4 regions of the Rhizobium sp. K33 genome follow, and region 3 is predicted to be linked to each of the others. Evidence: predicted binding sites of a transcription regulator. Region 3 holds the regulator's gene; each other region holds the start of a gene.
What was found. Region 3 encodes LexA, which represses DNA repair genes until DNA is damaged. Its sites were predicted from a motif close to TGTTCNNNNTGTGTTCNG; they were not measured.
Positions count from the first base shown of each region.

Region 1: M1E12_RS09840 (ATP-dependent helicase) is a predicted target of LexA. The motif match lies at 2,443-2,460, and genes of this name have one in related genera.
Region 2: dnaE (DNA polymerase III subunit alpha) is a predicted target of LexA. The motif match lies at 1,673-1,690, and genes of this name have one in related genera.
Region 4: M1E12_RS02055 (PA0069 family radical SAM protein) is a predicted target of LexA. The motif match lies at 3,473-3,490, and genes of this name have one in related genera.

Region 1 covers NZ_CP096478.1:1,972,674-1,980,079, forward strand. Annotated here, with positions in the region: gene M1E12_RS09830 (efflux RND transporter permease subunit) at 1-1,017, opposite strand, end outside; gene M1E12_RS09835 (efflux RND transporter periplasmic adaptor subunit) at 1,014-2,225, opposite strand; gene M1E12_RS09840 (ATP-dependent helicase) at 2,503-4,983, shown strand; gene M1E12_RS09845 (thymidine kinase) at 5,009-5,608, opposite strand; gene M1E12_RS09850 (LysR family transcriptional regulator) at 5,733-6,650, opposite strand; gene M1E12_RS09855 (cupin domain-containing protein) at 6,794-7,406, shown strand, end outside.
Region 2 covers NZ_CP096478.1:1,151,528-1,158,933, forward strand. Annotated here, with positions in the region: gene M1E12_RS05690 (lipoprotein-releasing ABC transporter permease subunit) at 1-888, shown strand, start outside; gene M1E12_RS05695 (ABC transporter ATP-binding protein) at 903-1,592, shown strand; gene dnaE (DNA polymerase III subunit alpha) at 1,924-5,424, shown strand; gene M1E12_RS05705 (L,D-transpeptidase family protein) at 5,427-6,659, opposite strand; gene M1E12_RS05710 (YoaK family protein) at 6,799-7,406, opposite strand, start outside.
Region 3 covers NZ_CP096478.1:1,509,518-1,516,923, forward strand. Annotated here, with positions in the region: gene gltA (citrate synthase) at 170-1,459, opposite strand; gene M1E12_RS07590 (ComEC/Rec2 family competence protein) at 1,902-4,217, shown strand; gene lexA (transcriptional repressor LexA) at 4,198-4,914, opposite strand; gene M1E12_RS07600 (DUF1003 domain-containing protein) at 5,116-5,658, shown strand; gene M1E12_RS07605 (VOC family protein) at 5,685-6,578, shown strand; gene kdsA (3-deoxy-8-phosphooctulonate synthase) at 6,575-7,406, shown strand, end outside.
Region 4 covers NZ_CP096478.1:444,653-452,058, forward strand. Annotated here, with positions in the region: gene M1E12_RS02035 (F0F1 ATP synthase subunit C) at 1-119, shown strand, start outside; gene M1E12_RS02040 (F0F1 ATP synthase subunit B) at 201-791, shown strand; gene M1E12_RS02045 (F0F1 ATP synthase subunit B) at 797-1,276, shown strand; gene M1E12_RS02050 (ribonuclease HII) at 1,432-2,115, opposite strand; gene M1E12_RS02055 (PA0069 family radical SAM protein) at 2,257-3,414, opposite strand; gene M1E12_RS02060 (glycosyltransferase family protein) at 3,546-4,067, shown strand; gene moaB (molybdenum cofactor biosynthesis protein B) at 4,098-4,646, opposite strand; gene M1E12_RS02070 (4-(cytidine 5'-diphospho)-2-C-methyl-D-erythritol kinase) at 4,646-5,542, opposite strand; gene M1E12_RS02075 (tetratricopeptide repeat protein) at 5,548-7,359, opposite strand.

The sequences.
Region 1 (7,406 bases), 460 kb from region 3:
GTGCAGCGCGCCCTGGATGAACACGGCGTCGTCGCTGGTGACAATCACCCGTGTGCCCTCGGGCAGAGCACTCGCCATGGCATCGACAGCCGCATGGACGCCGGCCGAGATGTTCAGCGTATTCGACTGAGCCTGGCGGATGATGCCGAGACCGACACCCTGTACGCCGTTCGATCGGAGCGACGTCGAGCCGTCATCCGGTCCGAGCGTAACTGTCGCGACATCGCGCAAACGCACGCGTTCGCCGATCAATACATTCTCGAAATCCTCGACCGTCGTGAGGTTCGCCGTGGCACGGACGACAATATCCTGCGTCTGCGATTCCAGTGTGCCGGCGGGCACGTCGAGCGACGCGCTCTGCAATTCCGTGGCAAGATCGGCAACGCTCAGGCCCCGGCTCGCCAAAGCCGCCTGGTTCACGTCGATCCGGAAAACCTTTTCCTGATCGCCATAGATCTGAACATCGGCCACGCCTTCGACCGCCGCCAGGCGGTCGGAGATCTCGTTCTCGACCAGCAGCGTCAGGTCTTCCATGGAAAGCGTGCTGGAGGTGACGCCGAGGCGCATGATCGGTTGGGAATCCGAATCGGCCTTCACGATGCGCGGCTCGTCCGCATCATCCGGAAGCTGATTGCGCACCCGCGCGAGCGCATCCCGAACGTCGTTGGCAGCCACGGCGAGGTCGACATTGTCGCCGAATTCAAGCGTGGTCCGGCTATCCCCGAACGATGAGCGCGACGACATGGACTTGAGGCCGCTCACCCGGGCGACGGCCCCTTCGATGATGCGGGTCACCTCCTGGTCCATGGTCTGAGCGGATGCACCGTCATAGTCGGTGCTGACGGTGATCACCGGCTGGTCGACATCGGGCAATTCGCGGATTTCGATGCCGGCCAGGGCTGCCAGACCGGCAACGACAAGAAGTGTATTGAGCACCGCAGCCAGCACCGGCCGGCGGACGAACAGTGCGGTAAAGCTGCGGCCGGACTGTTCGGAACCGTTCTCTGTCGCGCTCATCGTGTGGCGACCTCCTCGGTACCGGCCCGATCGCCACCCGCGACCTCGACCGCGCCGCCTTCACGCACCCGCTGCAGTCCTTCGACCGCGACCACGTCGCCTTCCGTCAAAGAGGAGTCGACGAGGATCTGGTCGGAATTGCGCTGGACAATGGTGACGCGGGTCTTCACGGATTTGTTATCAATGATTTGCCAGACGAAAGAGCCTTCGCCATCCCATTGAACCGCAAGCGGGTTCACGGCCGCATACTGGTCGCCGGGGAATCGCATGACGACATTGAAGGACATGCCGGCGCGCAGCACATCGTCGGGATTGTCGATCTTCGCACGAATGCGGATCGTGCGGCTCGCCTCGTCAACTCGGTTGTCGACGGCCTCGACGCTGCCTTTGAACACCTGGCCGGGACGCGAAACGGAGCTCGCCTCGACCGCCATGCCGGGGGTTACGGCGGCTGCGAAACGCTCGGGCGCCCAGAAATCCACCAGAAGCTGGCTGCGGTTGTCGAGCGAGACGATGGCGGTCGTGTTCGTCACGTTGTCGCCTATGCTGACGCCGACGATCCCGATCGTGCCGTCGATCGGCGCCACGATGTCGCGACGTTTCAGATTGAGCTCGGCGGTCGTCAGCTGCAGCTGCGCCTGTTCCTCGGCAATCTGTGCGTCGAGAACGTCGAGGCGCGAGAAGCTCTGCAGGTTGCGATAGGACTCGGCCTTTTCCTTGGCGCTTCGCAGCGCAACGGCTGCCTGATCGCGCAGGATCACCTGCTCTTCGCGGTCGAGGCGGGCGATGATGTCGCCCCTTTTCACCTTCTGGCCTGAGGAGACCAGGATTTCCGCGATGGTACCGGAAGCCTGCGGCATGACGGTCACGGCCTCGATGGCCTCGCCGTCACCGATCGCGCTCAGCCGGTCATTGACCACGCCGATCGTCACCGGCTGGGTCGCTACAAGGATGTTCTGATTGCCGCCGCGGCGACCGCCCTGCCCTTGCCCCTGTCCCTGCCCTTGTCCTTGTACAGCGCCCTGAGCCGACTGACCCTGGGCCTGCTGTCCCTCGCCGTCAGGCTGACCCGAGACGAGAGCCACCACCGATTGCGGCACGCCCATGGACACGAGCGTCTGCCCCGCTCCCGGAGAAAAATAGACCCAGGAACAGAGGGCAACGAAAATTAGGGCAATACTGATGGCGAGTTGCTTCCAAAGCGGCATGCAGGGCTCCGAAATGTCGAACTGGATGATGTCGGTTAAGTATCGGGCGCAAACCCCAAGTGGCAATGGCAGAACGCCAAGCTTACTGATTTGTAATCTCGCGTCTTTTCACGCCACCGTGATCTCGGCCCGGCTGCATGCAAAGGAAAGTCTCAGGCGGCGAGCTTAGCACATCCCGTCAGACACGCGCCTGGAAATCCGTGCGCAACACGGCGCAAGGAATAAAACCAGAACGCCGTCACTGGCCTTTCCGACCCGAATCACTACATTGGGCCGCATGAGTAACGGTTTCGACGACATTCCCTTCTTCGACGAAGAGCCCGCGCCGCGCAAGCCGGCTGGATCTCCTGCCCCCGCGGCTGGCACGCCTGCCGCCGGAGGACTGGGCATTGCCGCCCGCGCCATGGCCGCCCGTGACCAGGCTCGCGCGCCCGATTACCTCTCCGGCTTGAACCCGGAACAGCGAGAAGCCGTCGAAACCATCGATGGTCCGGTCCTCGTGCTTGCGGGCGCCGGCACAGGCAAGACGCGCGTTCTCACCACCCGCATCGCCCACATCCTGGCAACCGGCAAGGCCTTTCCGAGCCAGATCCTGGCGGTGACCTTCACCAACAAGGCAGCGCGCGAGATGAGGGAGCGCATCGGCCATCTGGTCGGCGGTGCCGTCGAAGGCATGCCCTGGCTCGGCACCTTCCACTCGATCGGCGTGAAGCTTCTGCGCCGGCATGCCGAACTGGTGGGCCTCTCCTCCGACTTCACCATTCTCGATACCGATGATGTCGTGCGCCTGATCAAGCAGATCATCCAGGCCGAGGGTCTCGACGACAAACGCTGGCCGGCCAAGCAGTTCGCCCAGATGATCGATGGCTGGAAGAACAAGGGCCTCGACCCCGCGCAAATCCCGGAAGGTGACGCCCGCGCCTTTGCCAATGGCAAGGGCCGCGAACTCTATGTCGCCTACCAGAACCGCCTGAAGACCCTGAATGCCTGCGATTTCGGCGATCTGCTGCTGCATCCGATCCGCATGTTCAAGGCGAACCCGGACGTGCTCAAGGAGTATCACCAGCGCTTCAAATACGTGCTGGTCGACGAGTATCAGGACACCAACACCGCGCAGTATATGTGGCTGAGGCTGCTTGCCCAACGTCCCCCGGGCGTGCCGCAGAATGTTTGCTGCGTCGGCGATGACGACCAGTCGATCTATGGCTGGCGCGGTGCCGAGGTCGACAACATCCTGCGCTTCGAGAAGGATTTCCCGGGCGCCAAGGTCATCAAGCTGGAGCGCAACTACCGCTCGACCGAACACATCCTCGGCGCCGCCGGTCATCTCATTGCCCACAACGAAGGCCGCCTCGGCAAGACCCTGTTTACCGACCGCGTCGACCCGAACGACGGCAAGGTCGTCGTCCATGCTGCCTGGGATTCGGAAGAGGAAGCCCGCGCCGTCGGCGAAGAGATCGAGCAGCTGCAGCGTCAGCAGCATCCCTTGAACAACATGGCGATCCTGGTCCGCGCCTCCTTCCAGATGCGCGAGTTCGAAGACCGCTTCGTCACGCTCGGCCTGAACTACCGCGTCATCGGCGGCCCTCGCTTCTACGAGCGCCTCGAAATTCGCGATGCCATGGCCTACTTCCGCCTCGTCTGCCAGCCGGCCGACGACCTCGCCTTCGAGCGCATCGTCAACACGCCGAAGCGCGGCCTCGGCGACACCACGATCCGCAACCTGCACGACTATGCCCGCGCCCGCGACATCCCGATGCTCGCGGCAGCCGCCGACATCATCGAGACCGACGAATTGAAGCCGAAGGCGCGCAAGGCGCTTTTCGACGTCGTTACCGACTTCCGCCGCTGGCAGTCGCTTCTCGAAAACACGCCCCATACCGAACTTGCCGAGCAGATCCTCGACGAGAGCGGCTACACGGCCATGTGGCAGAACGACAAGTCTGCAGAAGCGCCGGGACGGCTGGAAAACCTGAAGGAACTCATCCGCTCGATGGAGGCCTTCGAGAGCCTGCGCGGCTTCCTCGAACATGTCTCGCTGGTCATGGATGCCGAGACCAACGAAAACCTCGATGCCGTCTCGATCATGACGCTGCACTCGGCCAAGGGACTGGAATTCGAGACCGTCTTCCTGCCGGGCTGGGAAGAAGGCCTATTCCCCCATCAGCGGGCGCTGGATGAAGGCGGCCGCTCTGGCCTCGAAGAAGAGCGTCGCCTCGCCTATGTCGGCATCACCCGCGCCAAGCGCCGCTGCCACATCTGGTTCGTCTCCAACCGCCGCATTCATGGCCTCTGGCAGTCGACCATGCCCTCGCGCTTCCTCGACGAACTGCCGCCGGCGCATGTCGAGGTCGCCGAAGCCGAGACCTCCTATGGCGGCTATGGTCGCAACCCCTATGGGCAGTCCCGCTTCGACAAGCAGGAGCCCTTCCAGAACAGCTATTCCACGCCGGGCTGGAAACGCGCCCAGGCGAACAAGACGGATGCCACGCGCGACAACTGGGGCACTCGCTCAGGCCATGCTGTCGAGCGCATCGGCTATGGCGAAAGTGGGCCCCGTGCCAAGACGATCGAGGGTGAACTGGTCGCCAAGTCGACGACGTCGGAACCCTCGCGCTTCTCTGTCGGCGACCGCGTCTTCCACCTGAAGTTCGGCAATGGCAACATCGCCTCGATCGAAGGCAACAAGCTGACGATCGATTTCGACCGCGCCGGCCAGAAACGGGTGCTGGATGGGTTCGTGGAAAAGGCCGGCTGATCGGCCTTTTCGCTTCTCGTAAGGATCAGGCCGCCGAATGCACTTCTTCGGCGGCGAAGGCGAGCTGCCAGTGACGCCGGCAGAGCGAGGTATAGGTCTCGTTGCCGCCGATCAACACCTGTGCCCCGTCCCGCTGCGCCTTGCCGTCCTCACCCATGCGCACGACCATCGTCGCTTTGCGGCCGCAGTGGCAGATCGAACGCGCCTCGGTCAGTTCATCGGCGATGGCAAGCAGCGCCTTGGAACCGGGAAAGAGCTCCCCGCGAAAATCGGTGCGCAATCCATAGGCCATGACGGGTATGTCGAGCACATCGACGATCCGGGCGAGCTGCCAGACCTGGTCGGTGGTCATGAACTGCGCCTCGTCGACGAAGACACAGGACAGCGGCGAGGCTTCATGATCGGCCTTGATGGCGGAGAAAAGATCCTCATCGTGGCCGAAGGCCTCCGCTTCCGCCTTCAAGCCGATGCGGGAGCCGATGAAGCCCTTGCCTGCTCGATTGTCGAGCGCGCTGATCAGCGTGGCAACCCGCATACCGCGTTCGCGGTAGTTATAGGCGGCCTGCAGCAACAGCGTCGACTTGCCGGCATTCATGGTGGCATAGATGAAATGAAGTTTGGCCAAGGCGTCGCTGCTCGAAAACTGTGTTCGTGATCGGCAACGTTCTAAAGGACGCCAGCCCCGCGGGACAACCGCCACAAGACTTTGCCAACAGGCAATTGCACCGACTGCCGCAAAAACGGCGCCCTCAGGCCGGCACAGCCGCCGCCGCCATTCGCTGCCCGCTGATCTCCTTCACCAGCTCCTTGATCACGTCCATGACGGCGCGGACACGAGGCACATGACGCAGCCGCTCATCCGTGACGAGCCACACCTCGGCGGCAGGAGGCACCGGCGGGCGGAAACAGAAAACCAGTTCCGGATCTCCGGCCGCCACGAAGTCGGAGTAGAAGCCGACGCCGACGCCATTCCTGACGCTGGTGAAGACGGCGGGCACCGAGTTGTGCCGGAGCAACACCTCTGCCGGGAAGTTCTTCGTTGCCCAATCGAAGATCGGGCGGCCGCGGACATGGGCATCGATGCCAATTATGGCGTGGCCGGCCAGGTCTTCGACGCATCTTGGGACGCCGTGGCGAAGGCTGTAGGACCGCGAGCAGTAGAGGCTCCAGTAGTCCTCGATCAGACGAACCCCCACCAGACCCGCTTGAGTGGGGGCGGGTGACGCCCGCAGCGCCACATCGGCCTCGCCACCAACCAAGTCGCGCAGGACATTGGTCGTATCCACTTCGAGCTTCACACCGGGATGCCTTTGCCTCAGGCGCTCGATCAACCGCGGCAGCACGAAGGAGCCCAGCACCTCATTGGTCGTGAAGCGGACGGTACCGGAGATCTCGCGGGAAAGGCTGTCGACGGCACCGGAAAACGCATCGACGGCATGGCGCACGGCCTCTGCGGGTGCGAGAAGAAGTGCCCCCGCCTCGGTCAAAAAATAGCCAGTTCGCCGCTTGTCGAAGAGCTCCACCTGAAGCGCGTCCTCGAGCGCCGCTATGCGCCGCGAAACCGTGCTCTGGCTGACCCGCAACATCTTGGATGCGGCAAGCGTCGTCCCCGTCTCGGCGACTGCCAGCATGTAGCGCAAGTCATCAAAGTTCAACGATGCGGTCACGTTATGCAAATCCGGTGATTGTCGCGGCAAAAACGGTGTTTGAAGCGGAAACGCTGACAATCTACACGCTTTTCATCGCCCACGATACATGTCCGCGGGCTTCCAATACGCACTCAAAACCTAGATCAGCAAGGAGTAAAGCCATGCGCGAAGCGCTTGTGCCAGCCGGCACCCGTATTCTCAATTCTTTCAACAAGGAGACTTTCGTTTTCACTCATCCTTATGAGGATACGATCTCCAGCCGCATGGACGTCGTCCTCGGCAAAGGCGGATCCGGCGGCGGCAATGCCGTCGCCCATATTCATCCGGAGACGGACGAGATCTTCACCGTCAACAGCGGCCAAGTCATGGTGATGATCGACGGACAGGAACACTACGCCTCGGAAGGCCAGTCGATCACCGTGCCGAAAGGCGCCAGCCATTTCTTCCGCAATGTCTTCGACGGAGACACGCATCTGACGGTCACTTTTGTGACCGCGCAACAGCATCTGCGTTTCTTCCTGAACCTTGCGCGCTGGACGTCCGAGCAGCCGGACTACTTCAAGCCGGATGGTTCGGTAAAGCTCTTGCCGATTGCGCTAGGGTTGAACGCGTTCCGCGACCACCTCTATATCTCAGGCACGCCTGTGGTGGTTCAGAAACTGCTATTCGCCGCGCTCGCGCCCATCGCACGGATCATGGGCTATCGCCTCGCCGTCGCTCCGCGCAGCGCGTCCCGGCACGTCGACCTGGAACACGAGGGCAGTCTTGTCTCAG
Region 2 (7,406 bases), 360 kb from region 3:
CCGGATGATCTGACGAAGCTCACCGTCGTGTCGTCCAACATCCGCTCCGGCGACATGGTCGGCTTTGCCACGGGGCAGGGCGTCTTGATCGGATCGCGCATGGCCGCTCAGCTTGGTCTGGCCGCTGGAGACACCATCACCCTCGTCTCGCCGGAAGGCGATGTCACGCCGCTCGGTGTCAATCCGCGCGTCAAATCCTACCCGGTCTCCGGCATCTTCGAGATCGGCATGTCCGAATATGACGCCTCGATCATCTATATGCCGCTCGAGGAGGCCCAGCTCTATTTCAACGTCGAAGGCATCGTCCAGTCGATCGAGCTCTTCATCGCCGATCCCGACGCCGTCGACGAACTTCGCCCGCAGATCGAGGAGGCCGCCGGCCGGCAGATCTTCCTCACTGACTGGCGCCAGCGCAACCAGACCTTCTTCTCCGCACTGCAGGTCGAGCGCAATGTCATGTTCATGATCCTGACGCTGATCGTTCTGGTCGCGGCTCTAAACATCATCTCCGGCCTGATCATGCTGGTGAAGGACAAGGCAAGCGACATCGCCATCCTGCGCACCATGGGCGCGACCTCGGGCGCGATCATGCGGATCTTCTTCATGACGGGTGCCGCGATCGGCACGGTTGGCACGATCGCCGGCGTTTTTCTGGGCGTGATCGTCTGTCTCAACATCGAGAGCATCCGCCAGTTCTTCTCCTGGGTCTCCGGCACCGTGCTCTTCGATCCGGAACTCTATTTCCTGAGCCAGCTGCCGGCCGACATGAACATGAGCGAGACGCTCTCCGTCGTTATCATGGCGCTCAGCCTGTCCTTCATGGCGACCATCTTCCCGGCCTGGCGGGCTTCGCGCCTGGATCCGGTTCAGGCCCTGCGTTACGAATGAGGATGCCGAAATCAATGGCAAAAGACGTGGTTCTCACGCTCACCGGCATCGATCGCCATTATGGTCAGGGCGAGACTGTCCTCTCGATCCTCAAGGGGGCGGACTTCACGCTGCGCAGCGGTGAGACGGTTGCACTGGTCGCCCCGTCAGGAACCGGCAAGTCGACGCTTCTGCATGTGGCGGGACTGCTCGAACACCCCGACGGCGGCGAAGTCACCGTGGGCGGTGTCGCCTGCCAGGAGCTCGGCGATGAGGAACGCACCGCCATCCGCCGCAAGTCGATTGGCTTCGTCTATCAGTTTCACCATCTCCTGCCGGAATTCTCCGCGCTGGAAAATGTAATGATGCCGCAGCTGATTGCGGGACTGTCCAAGCCGGAAGCCGCAGAACGCGCCAAGCAGCTTCTTGACTATATGCGCGTCGGCCACCGTGCCGACCACCGGCCTGCCGAATTGTCCGGCGGTGAGCAGCAGCGTGTCGCCATTGCCCGTGCGGTTGCCAACGCGCCGCTTGTCTTGCTCGCAGACGAGCCGACCGGCAACCTTGATCCGGAGACGGCGAGCTACGTCTTCTCGGCGCTTGAAGCGCTCGTCCGCCAGTCCGGTCTTTCGGCCATGATCGCGACCCACAATCACGACATCGCGCGCCGCATGGATCGCTGTGTGACCCTCGTCGACGGCAAGGTCGTCGAACTCGAGGTCTAAGACCCAAATCCCAGTCTGAAGCAGGCCCGTGCCTCGGTAGAATCGCTCTACCGAGGTTCACGGTTTTTTTGGGTTGACTTTGGAACAAGATAAGAACAAAATAAAAACATAAAGGGACAAGGAGACAGAAATGACCGATATTCTTCGCGACGTTGCTGCATTTGCCTCGATGGCCGTATTCGTATCCAGCATGACCCTGCTGATGATGGCTCTCTGAAATCAAGGGCGGCAAAGCTGGTGAGGAAGGCTTTGCCGCCCGACTTCCTTCTGGACTTCGCGGACGCGAAGACCGAAAATCCCGACCGATTCATGAAGCAAGGAATGAAGCGGTATGGGCGAGGGCAGCGTCGCTAAGGAAGCGTCCGGTGGGCAGGGCAATGGCCCCGGTTTTGTGCATCTGAGGGTGCATTCCGCCTATTCGCTGCTCGAAGGCGCGCTGCCGCTTAAGAAGATCCTCGGCAAGGCTGTTGCCGACGAGCAGCCGGCGATCGCAATCACAGATACCAACAATCTCTTCGTCGCGCTGGAATTCTCCCAGAAGGCGCTCGGGGACGGCATTCAGCCGATCATCGGCTGCCAGCTGTCCATCGATATGGAGGATTCCACCGGCGAAAAACGCGGTGGCAACGGGCATCTCCCGGATCTGCCTTCCGTCGTTGTTCTGGCCTCCGATGCAGACGGGTATGAACGGCTCGTCGATCTGGTGAGCCGTGCCTATCTCGGCGGCGATGCCGGGCAGCCGACGCATGTGAAGCTCTCCTGGTTCGAAGAGAGTGGCACGGAAGGGCTGATCCTGCTCACCGGCGCTGGCGGTGGTCCTGTCGACAGGATGCTGAAAGACGGGCACAAGGCTCAGGCGGAAAGCCGGCTTCTTGCGCTGAAGCAACTGTTCGGCGATCGACTCTATGTCGAACTGCAGCGGCACGGGGAATACGATCGCACGCATGAGCGGCGCATGGTGCAGCTCGCCTACCAGCATGACATCCCTCTGGTCGCCACCAACGAGGCCTTCTTTCCGGCGCGGGATGATTATGATGCCCACGATGCCTTGATGGCGGTTGCCCACAACGCCATCGTCTCCAATGACGATCGCTTCCGTCTGACCCCGGACCATTATCTGAAGAGCCGGGCTGACATGATGAAGCTCTTCGCCGATCTGCCGGAAGCGCTCGAGAATTCCGTCGAGATCGCTCGACGCTGCTCCTTCATCCTCGATACCCGCAAGCCGATCCTGCCGCGCTTCACCGGCGGCAGTGATGACCCGGAAGAGGCCGAACGCGAGGAAGCGCTCGAGCTTCGCCGCCAGGCGGTCGAGGGGCTCGACCAGCGCCTCGCAGCGCTCGGCATGGCGCCGGGCTACGAGGAAAAGGACTATCGCGAGCGGCTGGAATTCGAGCTTTCGGTCATCGAGCGCATGAAGTTTCCTGGCTACTTCCTGATCGTTTCGGACTTCATCAAATGGGCCAAGCAGCATGACATCCCGGTCGGCCCAGGCCGTGGTTCCGGTGCGGGCTCGCTGGTTGCCTACGCGCTGACGATTACCGACGTCGATCCCTTGCGCTTCTCGCTGCTCTTCGAACGCTTCCTCAATCCGGAACGCGTCTCGATGCCCGACTTCGACATCGACTTCTGCCAGGAGCGCCGCGAAGAGGTCATTCGCTACGTTCAGCGAAAATACGGCCGCGAGCAGGTGGGTCAGATCATCACCTTCGGGTCGCTGCAGGCCCGTGCGGCTCTGCGCGACGTCGGCCGCGTGCTCGAAATGCCCTACGGCCAGGTCGACAAGATCTGTAAGCTCGTGCCGAACAATCCGGCCAATCCGACGCCGCTGTCGAAGGCGATCGAGGAGGAGCCGAAGCTGCGCGAGGCGGCCGACGAGGAACCTGTCGTCGCGCGCCTCCTGGAAATCGCCCAGAAGATCGAAGGCCTCTACCGTCACGCCTCGACCCACGCCGCCGGTATCGTCATCGGCGACCGCCCGCTGTCGAAGCTGGTGCCGATGTATCGCGATCCGCGTTCCGACATGCCGGTCACCCAGTTCAACATGAAATGGGTCGAACAGGCCGGCCTCGTGAAGTTCGACTTCCTCGGCCTGAAGACGCTGACCGTTTTGAAGACGGCGGTCGATTTCGTCGAGGAACAACGCGGCATCAAGGTCGATCTGGCGGCGATCCCGCTCGATGACGTCAAGACCTATGACATGCTGTCACGCGGCGAGACTGTCGGCGTCTTCCAGGTGGAAAGCGCCGGCATGCGCAAGGCCCTGATTGGCATGCGCCCGGACTGCATCGAGGACATCATCGCGCTCGTGGCACTTTATCGCCCGGGTCCGATGGAGAACATCCCTGTCTACAACGCCCGCAAGCATGGCGAGGAGGAGGTTGCCTCCGTCCATCCGAAGATCGACTACCTGTTGAAGGAAACCCAGGGCGTTATCGTCTACCAGGAGCAGGTCATGCAGATCGCTCAGGTCCTGTCGGGCTACTCGCTCGGCGAAGCGGACCTTCTGCGCCGCGCCATGGGTAAGAAGATCAAGGAGGAAATGGACAAGCAGTCCGCCCGTTTCGTCGACGGTGCGATGAAGAATGGCGTGTCCAAGCCGCAGGCAACGAACATCTTCGAACTGCTTGCCAAGTTCGCGAACTACGGCTTCAACAAGTCGCACGCGGCAGCCTACGCCATCGTCTCCTATCAGACGGCCTACATGAAGGCGCATTACCCGGTCGAGTTCCTCGCCGCCTCGATGACGCTCGACATGTCGAACACGGAAAAGCTGGTCGACTTCCGCCAGGATGCCGGCCGTCTCGGCATCGAAGTCGTGCCGCCCTCGGTCCAGACATCCTATCGCCATTTCCAGACCGGCCCGAACCGCATCTATTACGCGCTCGCCGCCATCAAGGGCGTGGGTGAGGGGGCCGTCGACCACATCGTCGAGGTGCGCGGCGACAAGCCCTTCGACAGCATCGAGGACTTCTGCCTCCGGATCGATCCCAAGCAGATCAACCGTCGCGTCTTCGAAAGCCTGATCGCCGCCGGCGCCTTCGATTGCTTTGGCCGCGACCGCGCCGAACTCGTCGGCAGCATCGATCGCATCATGGGTTATGCCCAGCGCGCCCAGGAAAACGCCGTCAGCGGCCAGTCCGACATGTTCGGTGCAGGCGGTGCCAGCGGCCCCGAGCGCATTGCCTTTGCGCCCTATACGCCGTGGCTCTCCTCGGAAAAGCTGATGCGTGAATTTCAGGTGCTCGGCTTCTATCTCTCCGCCCACCCGCTCGACGCCTATCGCGACTTGCTTGAAAAGCTGCGCGTTCAGAATTTTGCGGATTTCTCCGTCGCGGTGAAACAGGGCGCCACCGCCGGTCGTCTCGCCGGCACGGTGATTTCGAAGCAGGAGCGCAAGACGCGCACCGGCAACAAGATGGGCATCGTCACCTTCTCGGATGCCTCAGGCCAGTACGAAGCGGTGCTGTTCTCCGAAGGGCTGAACCAGTATCGCGATCTCCTCGAGGCTGGGAAATCTCTGGTGATCACGGTTCAGGCCGAAGAGCGCCCCGAAGGCATCGGCCTGCGCATCCAGACGGCCCAGTCGCTGGAAGAGCAGTCGATCCGCATGCAGAAGGCCATGCGCGTCTATGTCCGTGATTCCGGTCCCCTGCGCGCCGTGGCCGCCCATCTCAACGCAAGGGGTGACGGTCTCGTCTCCTTCATCGTCATCAAGGACGAGGGGCAGCGCGAGATCGAGGTGGAACTCACCGAGCGCTTCCGGATTTCGCCGGAGATCGCAGCGGCGATGCGCTCGACGCCCGGCGTTCTGGATGTGGAGCTCGTCTGAGTTCAGACCCTTGGCCTGGCCCGTGTCACGGTGATGAAATCCGTGCCGTTCCCAGTCTCCTGACCGAGGCCCGTGTCGGAAATGGTGATCGACGACCCTTCGCTCAGCATGGTCTCGATGCGGGCGCGCAGCTCATCGGGCATCACAATGCGCGAAAGTGCCGCTTCAGCCGTGAAGAGTGCAGGGTCGTCTGCCAGGATCGTGATCCCAAGCCGCTTCTGGGTGGAGGCGGGCAGGTGGTCGTCGAGCGTCACGCCGCGCCAGACTGCCTTGCGCTTGAAGCGGTCGACATCGGTCGCTTCGAGGAAATGGGTGCCGAGCGCCTTTTCAGGCTCCTTGAGATCGATGGGTGCCGAGAACAGCGGCTGGAACTTCTGCCGGATCATCAACTGGCCCATGGGCGGATGGTCTTCGCCGGCTTGCGCGTAGAGGGCAGCGAGGAACGGCTTCGACAGGATTTCCGGATCCCTTGCGATGGCATTCTTGTCCTTGAAAGCCTTGATCGCCGCAATCGTCCGCGAGCCAAGCAGACCGTCCGGAACGCCGGAATCGAAGCCCAGCTGGTTCAGCAGCCGCTGCACGTCCATCGCGACATCGCGCTGGGTGCGGCGTGTGATGAGGATCCTGAGCGGTGGCGGCTCCTCGATCGTGAGCTTGGTTTCCGCACCGCTGCGCGGTGTGACGGAATTCATCGCCACTTCCACAGGCTTCAGTCCCGCCTCAACTCGGCCGGGACGCAATTCCACATCCGACAAGAGCCCGCCATCGTCGACTGGCAGCCTCGGCGTGAACAGGTTGGCGTGGACGACAGGCTTCGGCACCACCGGATCGTCGGTGATGATCACATGCGCCCCGCGTTCGGTCATCTGGAAGAGCGTCTTGGCAAAGCCATTGGGTAGGCGCACGCAACCATGCGAGGCCGGATGGTTCGGGACCTTGCCCTCATGCAGGGCGATCCCCGACCATGTCAGCCGCTGCATGAAGGGCATCGGTGCGTTCGAATAGAGATTGGACTCGTGATATTTGCGCTTTTCCAGGATCGAAAAGATGCCGGAAGGCGTCGTGTGCCCGGGTTTGCCGGTCGAAACCTTGGACGTCGCCACAACCTTGTCGCCGTCATAGACGGTGAGCGACTGATCGGCCTTCGAGACGAAGATCTGCAACGGACCCTCCGCGGCCAGTGCCGTGCTGGCCGCAAGAGATAGGCTGAAGGCGAGGGCGAAACGCTGAAACATGGTCGACCACTTGAAACGCAAAACTGAATGCCAGCAGTCTATGAGGCGATGTTTAAGAAAAGTTTTGTGAAACGGTATAGCGCGGCCTTGTCACGTCGCTGTGATCAACTGTCCACAGGTGTCACATCAAGCTTCACGATCAGGGGCCGGCAGTCGGTCGTGGTCGAAGCTGAGGCGAAGCAACCGCCAGCAGCAGCGCGGCGATCGGCAGAGAGAATGCGTGGCCGAGATGCTTGAAGCCGAGCGCCCCGACAAGTCCGCCCAGGAAAAACATGCCGATGATCGGCAGCAGAATGGAAAGTTTCCGGCCGTCCGCCACGATCGGTGGGTGGTCGAGAGCACGCGCAATGCTGCGATAGGCGAGCTTGCCGAGCTCGATGCCCATATCGGTGATCATGCCGGTGAGGTGGGTGGTGCGAATGCGTGCGCCCGATATCTTGGTGATCGTCGCGTTCTGCAGCCCCATGACGAAGCAAAGGAGCACCGCGGTGACCGGGGCGGCGGCTTCAGGGGAAACCACGGCGCCGACCCCGGCAAAGGCAATGAGAAGCCCGGATTCGAGTGCCAGCGGATAGGCATATTGCTGCCGCCGCGCATGGCGCCGTGCCCAGTTGATCAAGATGGCCGAGCAGGCAGCTCCGAGGGTGAAACTGATGAGAAGCACGACGCCTGAGCCAACAAGGCCGAAGAGCCCGAGTGCCAGGTTGTCGGCGATTGCGGAGACGATGCCGGTCATATGCGAGGTAT
Region 3 (7,406 bases):
ACTTCCTTAGAACAAAGCTTTCGGGAATTGAAGGCGTGGAGCGGCGAAATGCGGATCCATCACGGGGAGTTTGACCGGCTTGAGCCGCAAAAGCGTCCGTCCCGAGACCCGAAACGCAAGAAGGCCGGACAGAGCCGGCCTTCTCGATGTGTCAAAATGTGGAATGGACTCAGCGGTCCGAAAGCGGCTTGTAGTCGCGCTTCGGGGCGCCGGTGTAGAGCTGGCGCGGACGACCGATACGCTGCTGCGGATCTTCGATCATTTCGTTCCACTGCGCGATCCAGCCGACGGTGCGGGCGAGCGCGAAGAGAACGGTGAACATGGTCGTCGGGAAGCCGAGCGCACGCAGCGTGATGCCGGAGTAGAAGTCGACGTTCGGGTAGAGCTTCTTCTCGATGAAGTAGGGGTCGTTGAGCGCGATCTTTTCGAGCTCGAGCGCCACCTTCATCAGCGGGTCGTCGCCGTGACCGGTCGCTTCCAGAACCTCATACATCGTCTTCTGCATGATCTTGGCGCGCGGGTCGTAGTTCTTGTAGACCCGGTGGCCGAAGCCCATCAGGCGGAACGGATCGTTCTTATCCTTGGCCTTGGCGATATATTCCGGAATGCGGTCGACCGAGCCGATTTCCATCAGCATGTTGAGAGCCGCCTCGTTCGCGCCACCATGGGCAGGACCCCAGAGGCAGGCGATGCCGGCTGCGATGCAGGCGAACGGGTTCGCACCCGACGAGCCGGCGAGGCGCACGGTCGAGGTCGATGCATTCTGCTCGTGATCGGCATGCAGGATGAAGATGCGGTCCATGGCGCGCGCCAGAACCGGGTTCACCTTATATTCTTCGCAAGGCACGGCAAAGCACATGCGCAGGAAGTTGGAGGCGTAGTCGAGGTCGTTCTTCGGGTAAACGAAGGGCTGGCCGACGTGATACTTATAGGCCATCGCGGCGATCGTCGGCATCTTGGCGATCATGCGCAGCGAGGCGACCATGCGCTGATGCGGATCCGTGATGTCGGTCGAGTCGTGATAGAAGGCGGAGAGCGCGCCGACGGTGCCGACCATGACAGCCATCGGATGGGCGTCACGACGATAACCGGAGAAGAACTTGGTCATCTGCTCGTGCACCATAGTGTGGTGCGTGACGCGATAGTCGAAGTCCTTCTTCTGCGCTGCCGTCGGCAATTCGCCGTAGAGCAGGAGGTAGCAGACTTCCAGGAAGTCGCCCTTTTCGGCAAGCTGCTCGATCGGATAGCCGCGGTGCAGAAGCGTGCCTTCGTCGCCGTCGATATAGGTGATCTTGGACTCGCAGGATGCCGTGGACGTAAAGCCCGGATCGTAGGTAAACGTACCCGTGTGCTTGTAAAGGGCGCCGATGTCGATGACGTCAGGGCCGATCGTGCCGGCCTTGACGCTCAGGTCGACCGTCTTGTCCCCGAGTTTCAAAGAAGCGCTTTTGTCCGTCATGCTGATCCTCCGGTATTGGCGGGAAGGCGTCTTGAAAAAGCCGCCATCGGTTAAGCGTGTGATGTAGCTATATGATACCGAAGTTAATGCCAAGCTATCCAAAGGGCAAATTGTGCGTCGCGAAAACGGCAACAATCGAACCGATCGGTTCTAATCGTTTGAAGCCCGGATAGGCGGCAGAATCGCTCCGCTCTACACGCTTTGATTGCTTTCGGTTTTGGCCTATCCTGGATGCGGATGGGGCGTGTCCGGCCGGGCAAACCATATGGTGGACGTGGCAGAAAGGCAGGGGGGCGGAGAGCTCGTGCAGGCGGAGAGGCTGGCGCGAACGGATAGCCTGCGCCCGCTTGATCCGCGACCACCACAACGTCTCACCGGAGCCGGTCTGGTTGTGAAGGCCCGCGACCGTTTGGCGCGCCTGCACCTCGCCGTGAGACGGTCGGTGAGCGAGGAGGTGCACCATGGACATCTTTTCCTCTTCGTGCCCGTCTGCCTTGGTGCCGGTGCTGCACTCTGGTTCAGCATCGAGAGCCCGCCCGCGGCAATCGTCCTTGGCCCGGCCCTTGCACTTCTGGCGGTCGCCCTCCTGCTCGCAACCCGCGATACGGTGGTTCACGCGTCCGTTGGAGCCGCCTGTCTGCTTGTCGCGGGCATGCTATGCGCCGAATGGGAGACGCGGCGGCTGGCGACCGTCATCCTTGATCAGCCACTGGTGACCACGGTAACGGGAGTCGTCGAGCGGAGAGAGCAGGGTGCCACCGGGGAATGGCGCTACACGCTGAGGATCACGTCAACGGTGGAACCGACGGTGCGACGTCCGCCTGTGCGGGCAAACCTCCTGGCCCGCAGCAGACACGTCCCTGCATCCATCGGCGACCGCCTGACCGGCCGGGCACGCCTGTCGCTTCCGTCAGGACCCGCGCTTCCTGGCCTCAACGACTTTGCCTTTCAAAGCTATTTTTCCGGCATCGGTGCCGTCGGTTTCTTCCTGGGCCCGCCCAGCCGAGAGCCGGCAGACATGGAGGTCGAGCTCGGTTTCTCCACCCGATTCGATGCTGCACTCTTCTCGCTCAGGGACCAGATATCGAACCGCATTCGAAGCATCCTGCCCGGTGATCCCGGCGCCTTCGCAGCGTCGATCATCACGGGCGAACGCCGGTCCATGTCCGAGGAGGCGACGGAAGCTCTGCGGGTCTCCGGTCTCGCCCATATCACGGCGATCTCGGGCCTCAACATGGCGCTTGCGGCCGGGATTTTCTTCGTTGGACTTCGCGGGCTGCTCTGTCTGGCGCCGGTGCTCGCGGCGCGTTACCCAATCAAGAAAATCGCGGCTGTCGGAGCGCTTCTTGCAACAACAGGATACGTGTTGATCTCCGGCTATCAGGTCTCGGCCCTGCGAGCCTATCTGATGACAGCAATCATGCTGGTTGCCGTGCTCTTCGACAGACCCGCGATCAGCCTGCGCAATCTTGCGCTGGCGGCAACCGCGATCCTTTGCCTGCAGCCGTCGACGGTCATGGGACCCAGTTTCCAGATGTCGTTTGCAGCGACCGCGGGGCTTATCGCAGGCTATGCCGGCTGGCGCGCCCGACCGCGGGCGATCCTGCCGCCGGCCCGCGGCCTCGGCTGGCGCGTGGCAGCCGGAGGTGCTGCTTTCGTCGGTGGAACGCTCGCGACCTCGCTGATCGGTGGGCTTGCCACCGCAGTCTTTGCCATCACCCATTTCCACCGCCTGTCGACCCATGGCCTGGAGGCCAATCTCGCCGCCATGCCCCTGATCTCGCTGGTCGTAATGCCGGCGGGCTTCATCGCCATGCTGCTGATGCCATTCGGTCTCGACGCGCCCTTCTTCTGGATCATGGGGCAGGGGCTCGAATTGGTCCTGCAGGTCGCGCACACGGTGGCAGGCTGGGGCGGCGGCTATGTCTTCCCGCGTCTGCCCCTCTTGTTTCTGCCTGGCACTGTTGCCGGGATGTTGCTGCTGACCTTGCTGCGCACGCGCCTGAAGCATGCCGGCACCGCGTTGATCGCCGTCACGGTGGCGGCGACATGGCTGGCCGCACCGAGATCGATTGGCGAGCTGATGATCAGCGAGGACGGCCGTCTCGTCGGCGTCTGGACCGGCACAGGGGAAACATCAGGCTTCGCGACCAACAGACTACGCCCGCCGGCCTTTGTCTTCGATCAATGGAAGCCGGTGCTCGGGCATGAAGCTGCGACCGCACCTCGCATGCTCACGGAAACTCTGCCGCCGGCACCGGACTGGCGCATCGGCGAGGAGTGGACGGATGTGCAGACCAGAGAGGCGGAGGCCGCTTTCGACCGTCTCACATCGGCAGCCCAGGCGACCCGGTTTGTCTGCATCAAGCAGGCTTGTGTCTTGAAGCTCTCGACCGGGAAACTGCTGATCACCATCGATCGCTCGGATCTTCTGGGCCTCGCCTGTGATCGCGCAAGCATCGTTGTCCTTGCCGCACGGACCCGAATGACAGCCTGCCGGTCGGGCGCTACCTTGTTTTCACAAACAAGCCTCAGAGCCTCAGGTGCGGTCGAGGTCTTCGGCCTCGCTGATAATCCTGACAAACTGATGGTCAGGTCATCCTTCGACGGCGCGCCGAGACCATGGACGGCGCACCGGCTCTACGACTGGCGCACGGCGTCGACCGCCTCCCGACACGGCGTCCCATCACGAGGGCAGGGACCAACCGAACCGACGCCTCCAACGTCCGCCGCTGATCTCAGTGATAGCGGCGAATGAGACCGACCAGCTTGCCCTGGATCTTGACGCGGTCCGGCGGGAAGATGCGTGTCTCGTAGGCGGGGTTTGCGGCCTCCAAAGCGATCGATGCACCCCGACGGCGGAACCGCTTCAGCGTTGCCTCTTCGTCGTCGACGAGGGCCACGATGATGTCGCCGGGATTGGCATTGGACGCGTTGCGGATGATGACCGTGTCGCCGTCGAGAATGCCGGCCTCAATCATCGAATCGCCCTTGACCTCGAGCGCATAGTGATCCCCGGATCCGATCATCTCGGCGGGCACCGTGATGTCATGCGTGTTGTTCTGGATCGCCGAGATCGGCACACCAGCGGCAATCCGCCCCATGACCGGCACCGAAATGGAAGAGCTGTTGTCCTCGACCGGCGGTTTGCTCAGCGTTGGCGCCGGCGGGGTCTTGCCGAGGCTGCCTTCGATTACGCTTGGGGCAAAGCCGCGGCGGGGCTGGATACTCGGTGAATAGGCCTCCGGAAGCTTGATCACTTCGAGCGCGCGGGCGCGGTTCGGCAAACGGCGGATGAAGCCGCGTTCCTCGAGCGCCGTGATCAGGCGATGGATGCCGGATTTCGATGCGAGGTCCAGCGCATCCTTCATCTCGTCGAAGGAAGGCGGGACGCCCGATTCTTTCATCCGCTCGTGGATGAAAAGAAGCAGTTCCTGTTGCTTGCGCGTCAGCATATGCGGTGCCCCTAGGGTGAAACAAATCCAGAACAGACACTATCTGTTCCATTTGTGTTCCGCAAGGGGATAAATTTCCGTGAAGAGCCGGTGAGAAAATGCGATAGGCGGCAGAAATAGAACTGACACGAGCCGATTTCGCCGCAGTCGAGCGGCATCAAGGCAGGTGGCGGCTCTATCCACGCGCAAGGACGCATCGGCATGCTGAAGGATATCGAAAAGCTTCTACTGGGTAAGTCTGCGGCGGATCTGTCCTCGGCGGAGAAGAAGGTATTGAAACGCGCGCGGGAGCGCCGGACGGTCTCGACCAATGCCGGCGAGGATTTTCTCGCGCATGCCACTTTCGGTCAGCGCCTCGCGGACGGCATCGCCCGGATCGGCGGCTCCTGGGGCTTCATCATCGGCTTCCTCGTGTTCCTCGCGGCCTGGGTCATCCTGAACACGGTGATTCTCGCGACGCGCTCGCTCGATCCCTATCCCTTCATCTTCCTCAACCTGCTCCTCTCCATGTTGGCCGCCATCCAGGCGCCGATCATCATGATGAGCCAGAACCGACAGGCCGAGCGTGATCGCTTCATGGCGGCGAAGGATTACGAGATCAACCTGAAGGCGGAGATTGAAGTCCTGGCGCTGCATCACAAGATCGACGAGCAGGTCCTGACGGAGTTGCGCGAAACCCGCCAGGAAATCGACGCGCTACGACAGGCGGTCGCTGCCCTTTCAAGCCCATCGCGCAGTTCCTAAATCTTGCCCGAAAACAGGAAACCATGATGTCCAATTCCATGTCTGGCCCGCGGGCGATCGATCATCTCGTCCTGCCCGTGACCGATCTTGAGACCAGCCGGGAGAGACTGAGCCTGCTGGGCTTCACCGTCGCAACCGACGCACGCCATCCCTTCGGCACTGAAAATGCCTGCGTCTTTTTCGCCGATGATACCTATCTGGAGCCGCTGGCTGTCGGGAGCCGCGAGGACTGCCTGGAAGCAGCGCGCACGGGCAATGTGTTCGTGGCGCGCGACCAGGCTTTTCGCTTCCGGCACGGCGAAGGCTTGTCCGCCCTCATCGTCAAGTCGGATGATGCGGTAGCCGATGATCAGCTCTACCGCGACGAGGGGATGAGCGCCGGTCCCATCCTCTCTTTCTCGCGGCAGTTCCGGTTTCCCGATGGGCGGACGGCGGAAGGTTCGTTCCGGCTCGCCTTCGCGGCAGATCTCCGGGCGCCGGACTTCTTCGCCTTCAGCTGCCAGCGCGTGAACCCGATCCCTGCCGATCGCGGCGCGCTTCTGGTCCATGCCAATGGTGCGGCGGGCCTCGCGCGGATCGTTCTGGTGGAGGAAAATCCGAGCGACTTCCAGTATTTCCTGGAAACGGTTCTCGACCAGCGGGATGTGACGGCCCATTCCTTCGGCATGTCCCTCAACACCACGAACGCGGTCGTTGATGTTCTGACGCCGGAGGGGTTCTCGGCCCATTATGGTGTTAAGCTAGGCCAGACTGAACGCGGTCTCCGCGGCGCGGCGGTGGTGGTGGCCGTTCCCGATCTCGGCGTGACAGAAGCAGCCCTCGCTGCTAATGGCGTCGGCTATCAGAAGATTGGCGCGCGCCTCGTTGTCGCGCCGGAAAAAGGACAAGGCGTCACCTTCGCCTTCGAGGAGTTGAAATGAGCGTTTCTCCCAATTCGGAAGTCGTGGTCGGTGAAGGTTCGGCCAAGGCGGTTTTCTCCCAGAAGGGCCGCTTCGCCCTGATCGCTGGCCCCTGCCAGATGGAAAGTCGCGATCATGCCTTCATGATCGCCGGACAGCTTGTCGAACTCTGCAAGGAGCTTGGCCTCGGCCTGGTCTACAAGTCCTCTTTCGACAAGGCGAACCGCACTTCGCTGTCTGCCGAGCGCGGCATTGGCCTCGAAAAGGCAATGGAAGTCTTTGCTGATATCAAGAAGGAGTTCGGCGTTCCCGTCCTCACCGACATCCACACGGAAGAGCAATGCGCAGCGGTCGCCCCGACCGTTGATGTCCTGCAGATCCCGGCCTTCCTCTGCCGCCAGACGGATCTTCTCGTGGCGGCGGCCAAGACCGGCCGTGCGATCAACGTCAAGAAGGGCCAGTTCCTGGCACCTTGGGACATGAAGAACGTTCTGAACAAGATCACCGGCACCGGCAACCCGAATGTCCTGCTCTGCGAGCGCGGCGCGTCCTTCGGCTACAACACGCTCGTCTCCGACATGCGCTCGCTGCCGATCATGGCGGCCATGGGTGCGCCTGTCGTCTTCGATGCCACCCATTCGGTCCAGCAGCCGGGCGGGCAGGGCGGCTCCTCGGGTGGTCAGCGCGAATTTGTCGAGACGCTGGCCCGCGCGGCTGTTGCCGTCGGCGTAGGCGGCCTTTTCATCGAGACGCACCAGGATCCGGACGACGCGCCGTCCGATGGCCCGAACATGGTCAAGATCACCGACATGCGCCGGCTGCTGGAAAAACTGATTGCCTTCGACGACA
Region 4 (7,406 bases), 1.1 Mb from region 3:
TGCGCAACCCGTCGGCTGCCGACAGCCAGTTCGGCCGTCTGGTATTCGGCTTCGCCGTTACGGAAGCTCTGGGCATCTTCTCGCTGCTCATCGCTCTCCTTCTCCTGTTCGCCGTCTAATAACGGCTGGAGTTTGGGATCACGGCGCGCCAACAAGGCAGCCGTGATCTCGCGCATTTGAGCATACACCTGGAGGTGAGCATGTTTGTGACCCCCGCCTTTGCCCAGGAAACCCCGGCAGAAGGCCAGCTTCACACCGAGACCGGCGTGGCCCACGACGAGGCTCATGGCGGCGGCGTGTTCCCGCCGTTCGATTTCTCGACCTATCCGTCGCAGCTTCTGTGGCTGGTGATCACGTTCGGCGTGTTCTACATGCTCATGCAGAAGGTCATCGTGCCCCGCGTCGGCGGTATCCTCGAAAACCGCCACGACCGCATTGCCCAGGATCTCGACGAGGCTGCTCGTCTGAAGTCGGAGGCCGATGCCGCCATCGAAACCTACGAGCGCGAGCTGACCGCGGCCAAGGCGAAAGCCGGCCAGATCGCTTCCGCTGCCCGCGACGAAGCCAAGGCCAAGGCCGATGCTGAACGCGCCGCCATCGAAGCGGAACTGTCCGCCAAGATCGCTGCCGCCGAAAGCCGCATTGCCGACATCAAGGCTCGCGCCTTCGCCGAAGTCGATACCATCGCGATCGACACCGTCGGCACGATTGTCGAAGAACTCATCGGCACCAAGTCGACCGCGGCTGACATCAAGGCTGCCGTCTCCGGCATCGCCAAGCAGGGAGCCTGAGCACCATGGACGCTACATTCTGGGCACTCGTTGCGCTCGTTCTCTTCTTCGTCCTGATTGCCTACCTCAAGGTTCCCGGCATGATGGCCAAGGCTCTCGACGAGCGCGCGGACAAGATCCGCGACGAACTCGCCGAAGCCAAGCGCCTGCGTGAAGAGGCACAGCACCTGCTGGCCGAATACCAGCGCAAGCGCAAGGAAGCCGAAGCCGAGGCTGCAGCCATCGTTGCTGCTGCCGAACGCGAAGCAGCAGCCCTGACGGCTGAAGCCAAGCAGAAGACCGAGGAATTCGTTGCCCGCCGCAACGCCTTGTCCGAGCAGAAGATCAAGCAGGCCGAGACCGAAGCTGTGAACGCCGTTCGCGCCGCCGCCGTCGACCTTGCTGTGGCTGCTGCCGAAAAGGTTCTGGCCAAGAAGGCCGACGAAAGTGTTCAGCAGTCGCTGTTCAAGGCCTCCGTTGGCGAAGTGAAGTCGCGCCTCAACTGATTTCAGACAGCCTCTGGAAAGTTATGAATGACGCCCCGATTGGTTCGCCGATCGGGGCGTTTCCTTTTGTGCGGTGACCGTGCCGCAGCCGCATGGGAAGACGGGTCCCGCGATCGTCTTGCCTGAGCTTCAATGCGGAGGACGGCCTTCCGGCACTAGTCCTGGATGATGTCGGCTTCTTCCGGCGCTTCGGCCTTCAGGGGGCGGAAGCTCATGCGATGCAGAGGGCAGGGGCCATGGGTGACGATGGCGCTGCGGTGCCGGTCTGTGCCGTAACCGGCATGCACCTCGAAACCGTAGTCGGGATAGACGAGCCCGGCGCGAACCATCATCCGGTCGCGCATCACCTTGGCGACGATCGAGGCGGCTGCGATGGAGACCGACCGCGCATCGCCCTTCACCACGGCCTCCCCGGCGCAGATCAGACCAGGGGGAACATCGCGGCCATCGGCCAGCACATGGCATGCCTCCTGGTCGAGCCCCGCCACAGCGCGGCGCATGGCATCGAGGCTCGCCTTGCGGATGTCGATGAGGTCGATGCGCCGGGGTGACGACGAGGCAATGGAGACCGTCGCCTGCCGCAGGATAACCTGATAGAGCGCTTCCCGCTGGCTCGCCGAGAGCTTCTTCGAATCGTTCAATCCCTCAGGAATGCGCTTGGGGTCGAGGATCACGGCGGCGGCAACGACCGGTCCTGCCAGAGGCCCGCGTCCTGCCTCATCGGTTCCGGCGACCGGCCAGCTGCCGCGGCGCTTGGCGCGGCTCTCGAGCGAGAAATCTGGAACCAGCGGCAGGTCAGGGAAGAGGCCAGGAGAATCGGGTGGCGTGCGACGTTTCATGCGGCAGAAATCGCACGCGCACCCGACCTCCTGCAAGTCCCCGGTCCCGATCGCCGATCATGGCGACAGGGGCGGCTTACCAGGGACCACATCCGGTGCGAGGCGGCGGACAACAGCACCGGAATCACGAATAGAAACCCGTCAGAGCAGAGAGAGTTGAACCCCGTCGCTGTTGGGCGAGACGAACAGATCTTCCCTCAGATGCAGGCTGCGGCGCATCAGGCCGAGCCGTTTGGTTGCCATTTCGAACCGGCGGCTGATCTGCCAGGCATAGGGGCCGGCACCTTTCATCCGCTTGCCGAATTCGGCGTCATAATCCTTGCCGTCGCGCATCGAACGCACCAGCGACATCACATGCCGATAGCGGTCCGGATAGTTCTGCAAGAGCCAATCGCGAAACAGCGGGCTCACTTCGAGCGGGAGGCGCAAGAGCACATAGCTTGCCTCCGACGCGCCGGCCGCCTTGCCGCTATCGAGGATCCGCTCGATCTCGTGGTCGTTTAGAGCCGGAATGACCGGGGCCATCATCACCGCCACAGGAATGCCGGCTTCCGACAGCGCCTTGATCGCCTCCAGCCGCTTGGCCGGGGTCGAGGCGCGGGGCTCCATCGTCCGTGCCAGCTTGCGGTCAAGCGTCGTCACCGAAATTCCGACCTTCACCAGACCACGTTCGGCCATGGACTTCAGGATGTCGATGTCGCGCAGGATGAGCGCCGACTTGGTCACGATCACCACCGGGTGGTTCGCCTTGTCCAGGATCTCGAGGATCTGGCGCATGATGCGCCATTCCCGTTCGATCGGCTGATAGGGATCCGTATTGGTACCGATAGCAATCGGCTTCACCTTGTAGCCGGGCTTGGAAAGCTCCCGCTCCAGGAGGCGCGGCGCATCCGGCTTGGCAAACAGCTTGGCCTCGAAGTCGAGACCGGCCGACAGGCCCATGTAGCTGTGCGTAGGCCGCGCAAAGCAATAGATGCAGCCATGCTCGCAGCCGCGATAAGGGTTGATCGAGCGATCGAAGGGGATATCGGGAGATTCGTTGCGGGTGATGACGCTGCGCGGCTTTTCCACCTGCACCTCGGTGCGGAAGGGCGGCATGTCCTCGAGCGTCTGCCAGCCATCGTCGAAGGCCACGCGTTCCTGGCTCTCGAACCGCCCTGCGGGATTGATGCCGGCCGCACGTCCGCGCCGCCGATCGATCTCGATCCGCATGCCCGAAGCATTCATCATCGCATCGGCAATATCTGCCGTATTGCCGGGCTGGAAGGCAGCCTGGCTCACAAGAGACAGCTCGTTCATGTTTGCTCCTCGCAGGCTTTGCAGCCCCGCTCAATGACTTTATTCCTAAACGGAAAATGAGAACAATGCAAGAACAAACTTCATCCAAACTGCTTGTGGCAAAAGTTTGTGCAATGCGATAGATATAGGCAATGCTCACAGTCATCATGGAATGCCACGATCAGGAACCCGAGCTGGCACAGACCCTGTCCGTGCTGGTGGCAGGCGCTGTCGAGGGTCTTGTCAGCGATGTCATTGTCCTCGATCACGGCTCGCAAGACGGCTCCTCGCTGGTCGCCGACGCCGCCGGTTGCCGCTTTTATCAGCAATGGGACATGAAGGATCTGCTGGCGACGGCGCGGGGTCAGTGGCTGCTGCTGATCGAGCCGGGGGCGCGACTGGGGGCAGGCTGGGTCGATGAGGTGTCCGAATATGTGGCGCTGAACAAGGCCCCGGCCCGATTCTCCGAATCGCGGCTCTATCGTCTGCCATTCTACCGCCGCCTGACCCGCAGCCGGCCGCTTCTGGAAAACGGTCTGCTCATTCCCAAGCGTCAGGCGCTGGGCCTGGCCGGAGAGGGCAGGGAGCTTCTGCAGCTTGCGAAAGGCCACAAGCCACGCCGTCTGGCCTCCGAGATCATACCCTCCTGGGTCGCGCGCGAAGCACGTCGCTGATCCGGATTTCCGTGTACGAGAAGACGGCGCTCAGCCTTGGCTGCGCCTCAGGTGCTCGTCGAGCCGTGGCATGATTTCAACGAAGTTGCAGGGCATGTGCCGATAGTCGAGCTGCAGCTTGATGATGCCGTCCCAGGCGTCCTTGCAGGCGCCGGGCGAGCCGGGCAGCACGAAGATGAAGGTGGCATTGGCAACGCCGCCCGTAGCACGAGACTGGATCGTCGATGTGCCGATCTTGTCGTAGGAGATGCGGTGGAAGACCTCGGAAAAGCCGTCCATGCGCTTTTCGAACAGCGGCTCCAGCGCCTCGGGCGTCACGTCCCGGCCGGTAAAGCCCGTGCCGCCGGTGGTGATAACGACATCGATCTCCGGCTGCTTCGTCCAGTCTTCGACCTGCGCCCGGATCGCGGCCTTGTCATCTTTCACGATGGCGCGCTGGACGAGCCGATGGCCGGCCTCTTCGATACGGGCAACCAGCGTGTCGCCGGATTTGTCGTCGAAGAGGCTGCGGGTGTCGGAAACCGTGAGCACGGCAATGCCCACGGGGATGAAGGGGCGGCTCTCGTCGATGCGGCTCATCAGCTTTCTCCCGGGACGGTGCGTGTCAGAAGCACATACCAGTTCGGCCGATAGGCCGAAAGCGCAAGGGCGGCCTTCATCGCTGCAGCCTCGGTCTCGTAGAGACCGAAACAGGTAGCGCCAGAGCCGGACATGCGCACGAAACCGGCAAGGCTCTGGCGAAGCAGGTCGCAGGCTTCGGCAATCTCCGGCACCAGCGCTTCGGCCGGCGGCTGCAGGTCGTTGCGCAGCACCGAGAGCGACTTCATCCATTCCGAAACGTTGGGCGCCGCAGTCATCTCGCCGATCGGTGCATTGTCCCGCCGCGTCAGGCTGCGGAAGATCTCCGGGGTCGAGACGGGCTTCAGGGGATTGAGCAGAACCAGCGGCACGGAGGGCATCGCGGCCTTCTCGATCGCCTCGCCGATGCCTCTGGCGCGCAAGGGCGTGGAGGCGAGACACATCGGCACGTCGGCGCCCAGCTGGATTGCGATCTCCTGGAGTGTCTGAGCGGGCAGTTCGGCTTTCCAGAGCCTCAGGAGCCCCCGCAGCGTGGCAGCCGCATCCGCCGATCCGCCACCGATGCCCGAGGCGATCGGCAGGCTCTTGTCGAGCGTGATCGCGACTGGGCCATATGGCTGACCCTGGGCGTCAAGGGCCACCCGCAGCAGGTCACGGGCCTTCAGAACCAGATTGTCGTCCTGGGAAAGCTCGGTGCCGAAGCGACCGACAACGCGAAAACTGTCGCTATCTGCCGTCTCGAAGACCAGTTCATCACCGTCTTCGGCAAAGGTCACGAGACTGTCGAGCAGGTGATACCCGTCGTCACGCCGGCCTGTGACATGCAAAGCGAGGTTGATCTTGGCCGGAGCCGTCTCCACGATCCGCTCCGGCCGGCGCTCTGCAACAGGTGTCATGCGGGTCAGGTCTTCTTGTCGTCTTTCTTGGGCTCTTCGGCCGGCTTGCTCTCGACCTTGGCTGCATCTGCCTCGATCGGCGGCAGACCCTTCTCGATCTTCGCCTGGATCTTCGGAACCTCGGCTTCCTCGGGTTCGGAGGCAAGAGCCCGCTTCCACTGATACTTGGCTTCGAGCTTGCGTCCGACGCGCCAGTAGGCATCGCCAAGGTGGTCGTTGATCGTCGCATCGCCGGCGCGCAGTTCCACTGCCCGTTCGAGCTCGACGACGGCTTCCTCGAAGCGACCGAGGCGATAATAGGCCCAACCGAGCGAATCGACGATGTACCCGTCATCCGGCCGCAGTTCGACGGCCTTCTTGATCATCTCCAGGCCTTCCTGGAGATTGCGGTTCATGTCGACCCAGGAATAGCCGAGATAGTTCAGAACCTGCGGCTGGTCGGGATTGAGCTCGAGTGCCTTGTGGAAGTTCGGCTCGGCCTTGTCCCACTTCTTTAGGCGCTCATAGGCAATGCCGCGCTGGAAGAACACCGACCAGTGGTTCCGCGACGGCGTCTGGCCGATGATCTCGACCGCCTTGTCGTAATTCTCCGCCATCGCCGCATAGTCCTTGGCGTCGGAGAGCACGCTGCCATAGGCGAGATAGCTGCGGATGTCCTGCGGATCGGAGGCGATGAGCGCCAGAAGGTGCTCGCGCGCTTCCTGTACCTTGCCAGTCTCGGCCAGCGTCAGGCCCAGCTGCAGCTCGGAAATCCGCCGCATCGGCGAAGCCTCGGGCACCTGGCGATAAAAGGCGATTGCCTTTTCCGGCTGCTTCGCATTCTCGGCAATGCCGCCGAGCAGGATCAGCGTGTCGGCCGCATCCTTGTCCAGCGCATGCGAGAGCTGGAGGTAGAGCATCACGGTGTCTTCCGCGCCTTCGCGGTTCAGCGCGCCGCCGATCGAAAACAGGACGCCGGCAGCGCCCTGGGCCGCAGTTGCGACCACGGGCTTCGGCTGACGGCCGGCCTCGATCTCGTCGCGCAGTGCCTTGAAGGGCGCAAAATTGGTGATGAGCTCGCCGCCGGCAGCCAGCGCATCGAGCGCCTTCTGCTTGTTGCCCGCCTGGGCTTCGAGCGTTGCCAGAGCGATGACCGCACGGGCAAAGGTATCGGGTGCCGTCGCGCCGCCATTGCGGTCGGTTACGGTTTCGGTCAGCGCCTTGCGCGCCGTGTCCGTGTCGCCGACCATGGCCGCCATGACGCCGAGATTATAGTTCTGGAAGATGCCGTACCAGCTCGGTCCGTTGAGGTCCTGCACCAGCTTCAGCGCTTCCTTGCCTTTGCCTTCGCCGACCTTCGTCCAGGCGATCAGCAGCTGGTTCATCAGCCGGTCCAGATCATTCGGACCCTGATACTTAAAGTGATCGAGCGCCTCGGAATAGTCGCCGTCGCGGATCGCCCGGAAGCCGAGCGCCACCGAGGTCACCCGCTCCACCGCCGGATCCTTTTCCAGAACCTTGGCGAGATCGGCACCCTCGTCGAACTGGCCGTTCATGATGAGCGCGATCATCAGGCGCTGCTGCAGCTCCAGCTCGTTCGGCGTGAATTCCAGCGCCTTCTTGTAGAGCTTCACCGCATTGCCATAGTCGCGGTCGGTCTCGGCCGTTCTCGCCGCCAGAAAGGCGCCTGCGAAGGAATCGACGCTTTCGATGTCGAAGCTTTCGGTTTCCTGTGCTGGCGATGTGGCCGCAGCAACTGCCATCGGCGCCTGCGAGACGCTGAGAAGCAGCGCAAGTGCGGTGCCGGCGAGAGAGCGAAGGGCAAAGCTTTGCCGCATGAAGGAGCCTTTCCAGAACCGAAGACGAGCGCGCGTCACCCGCGCGC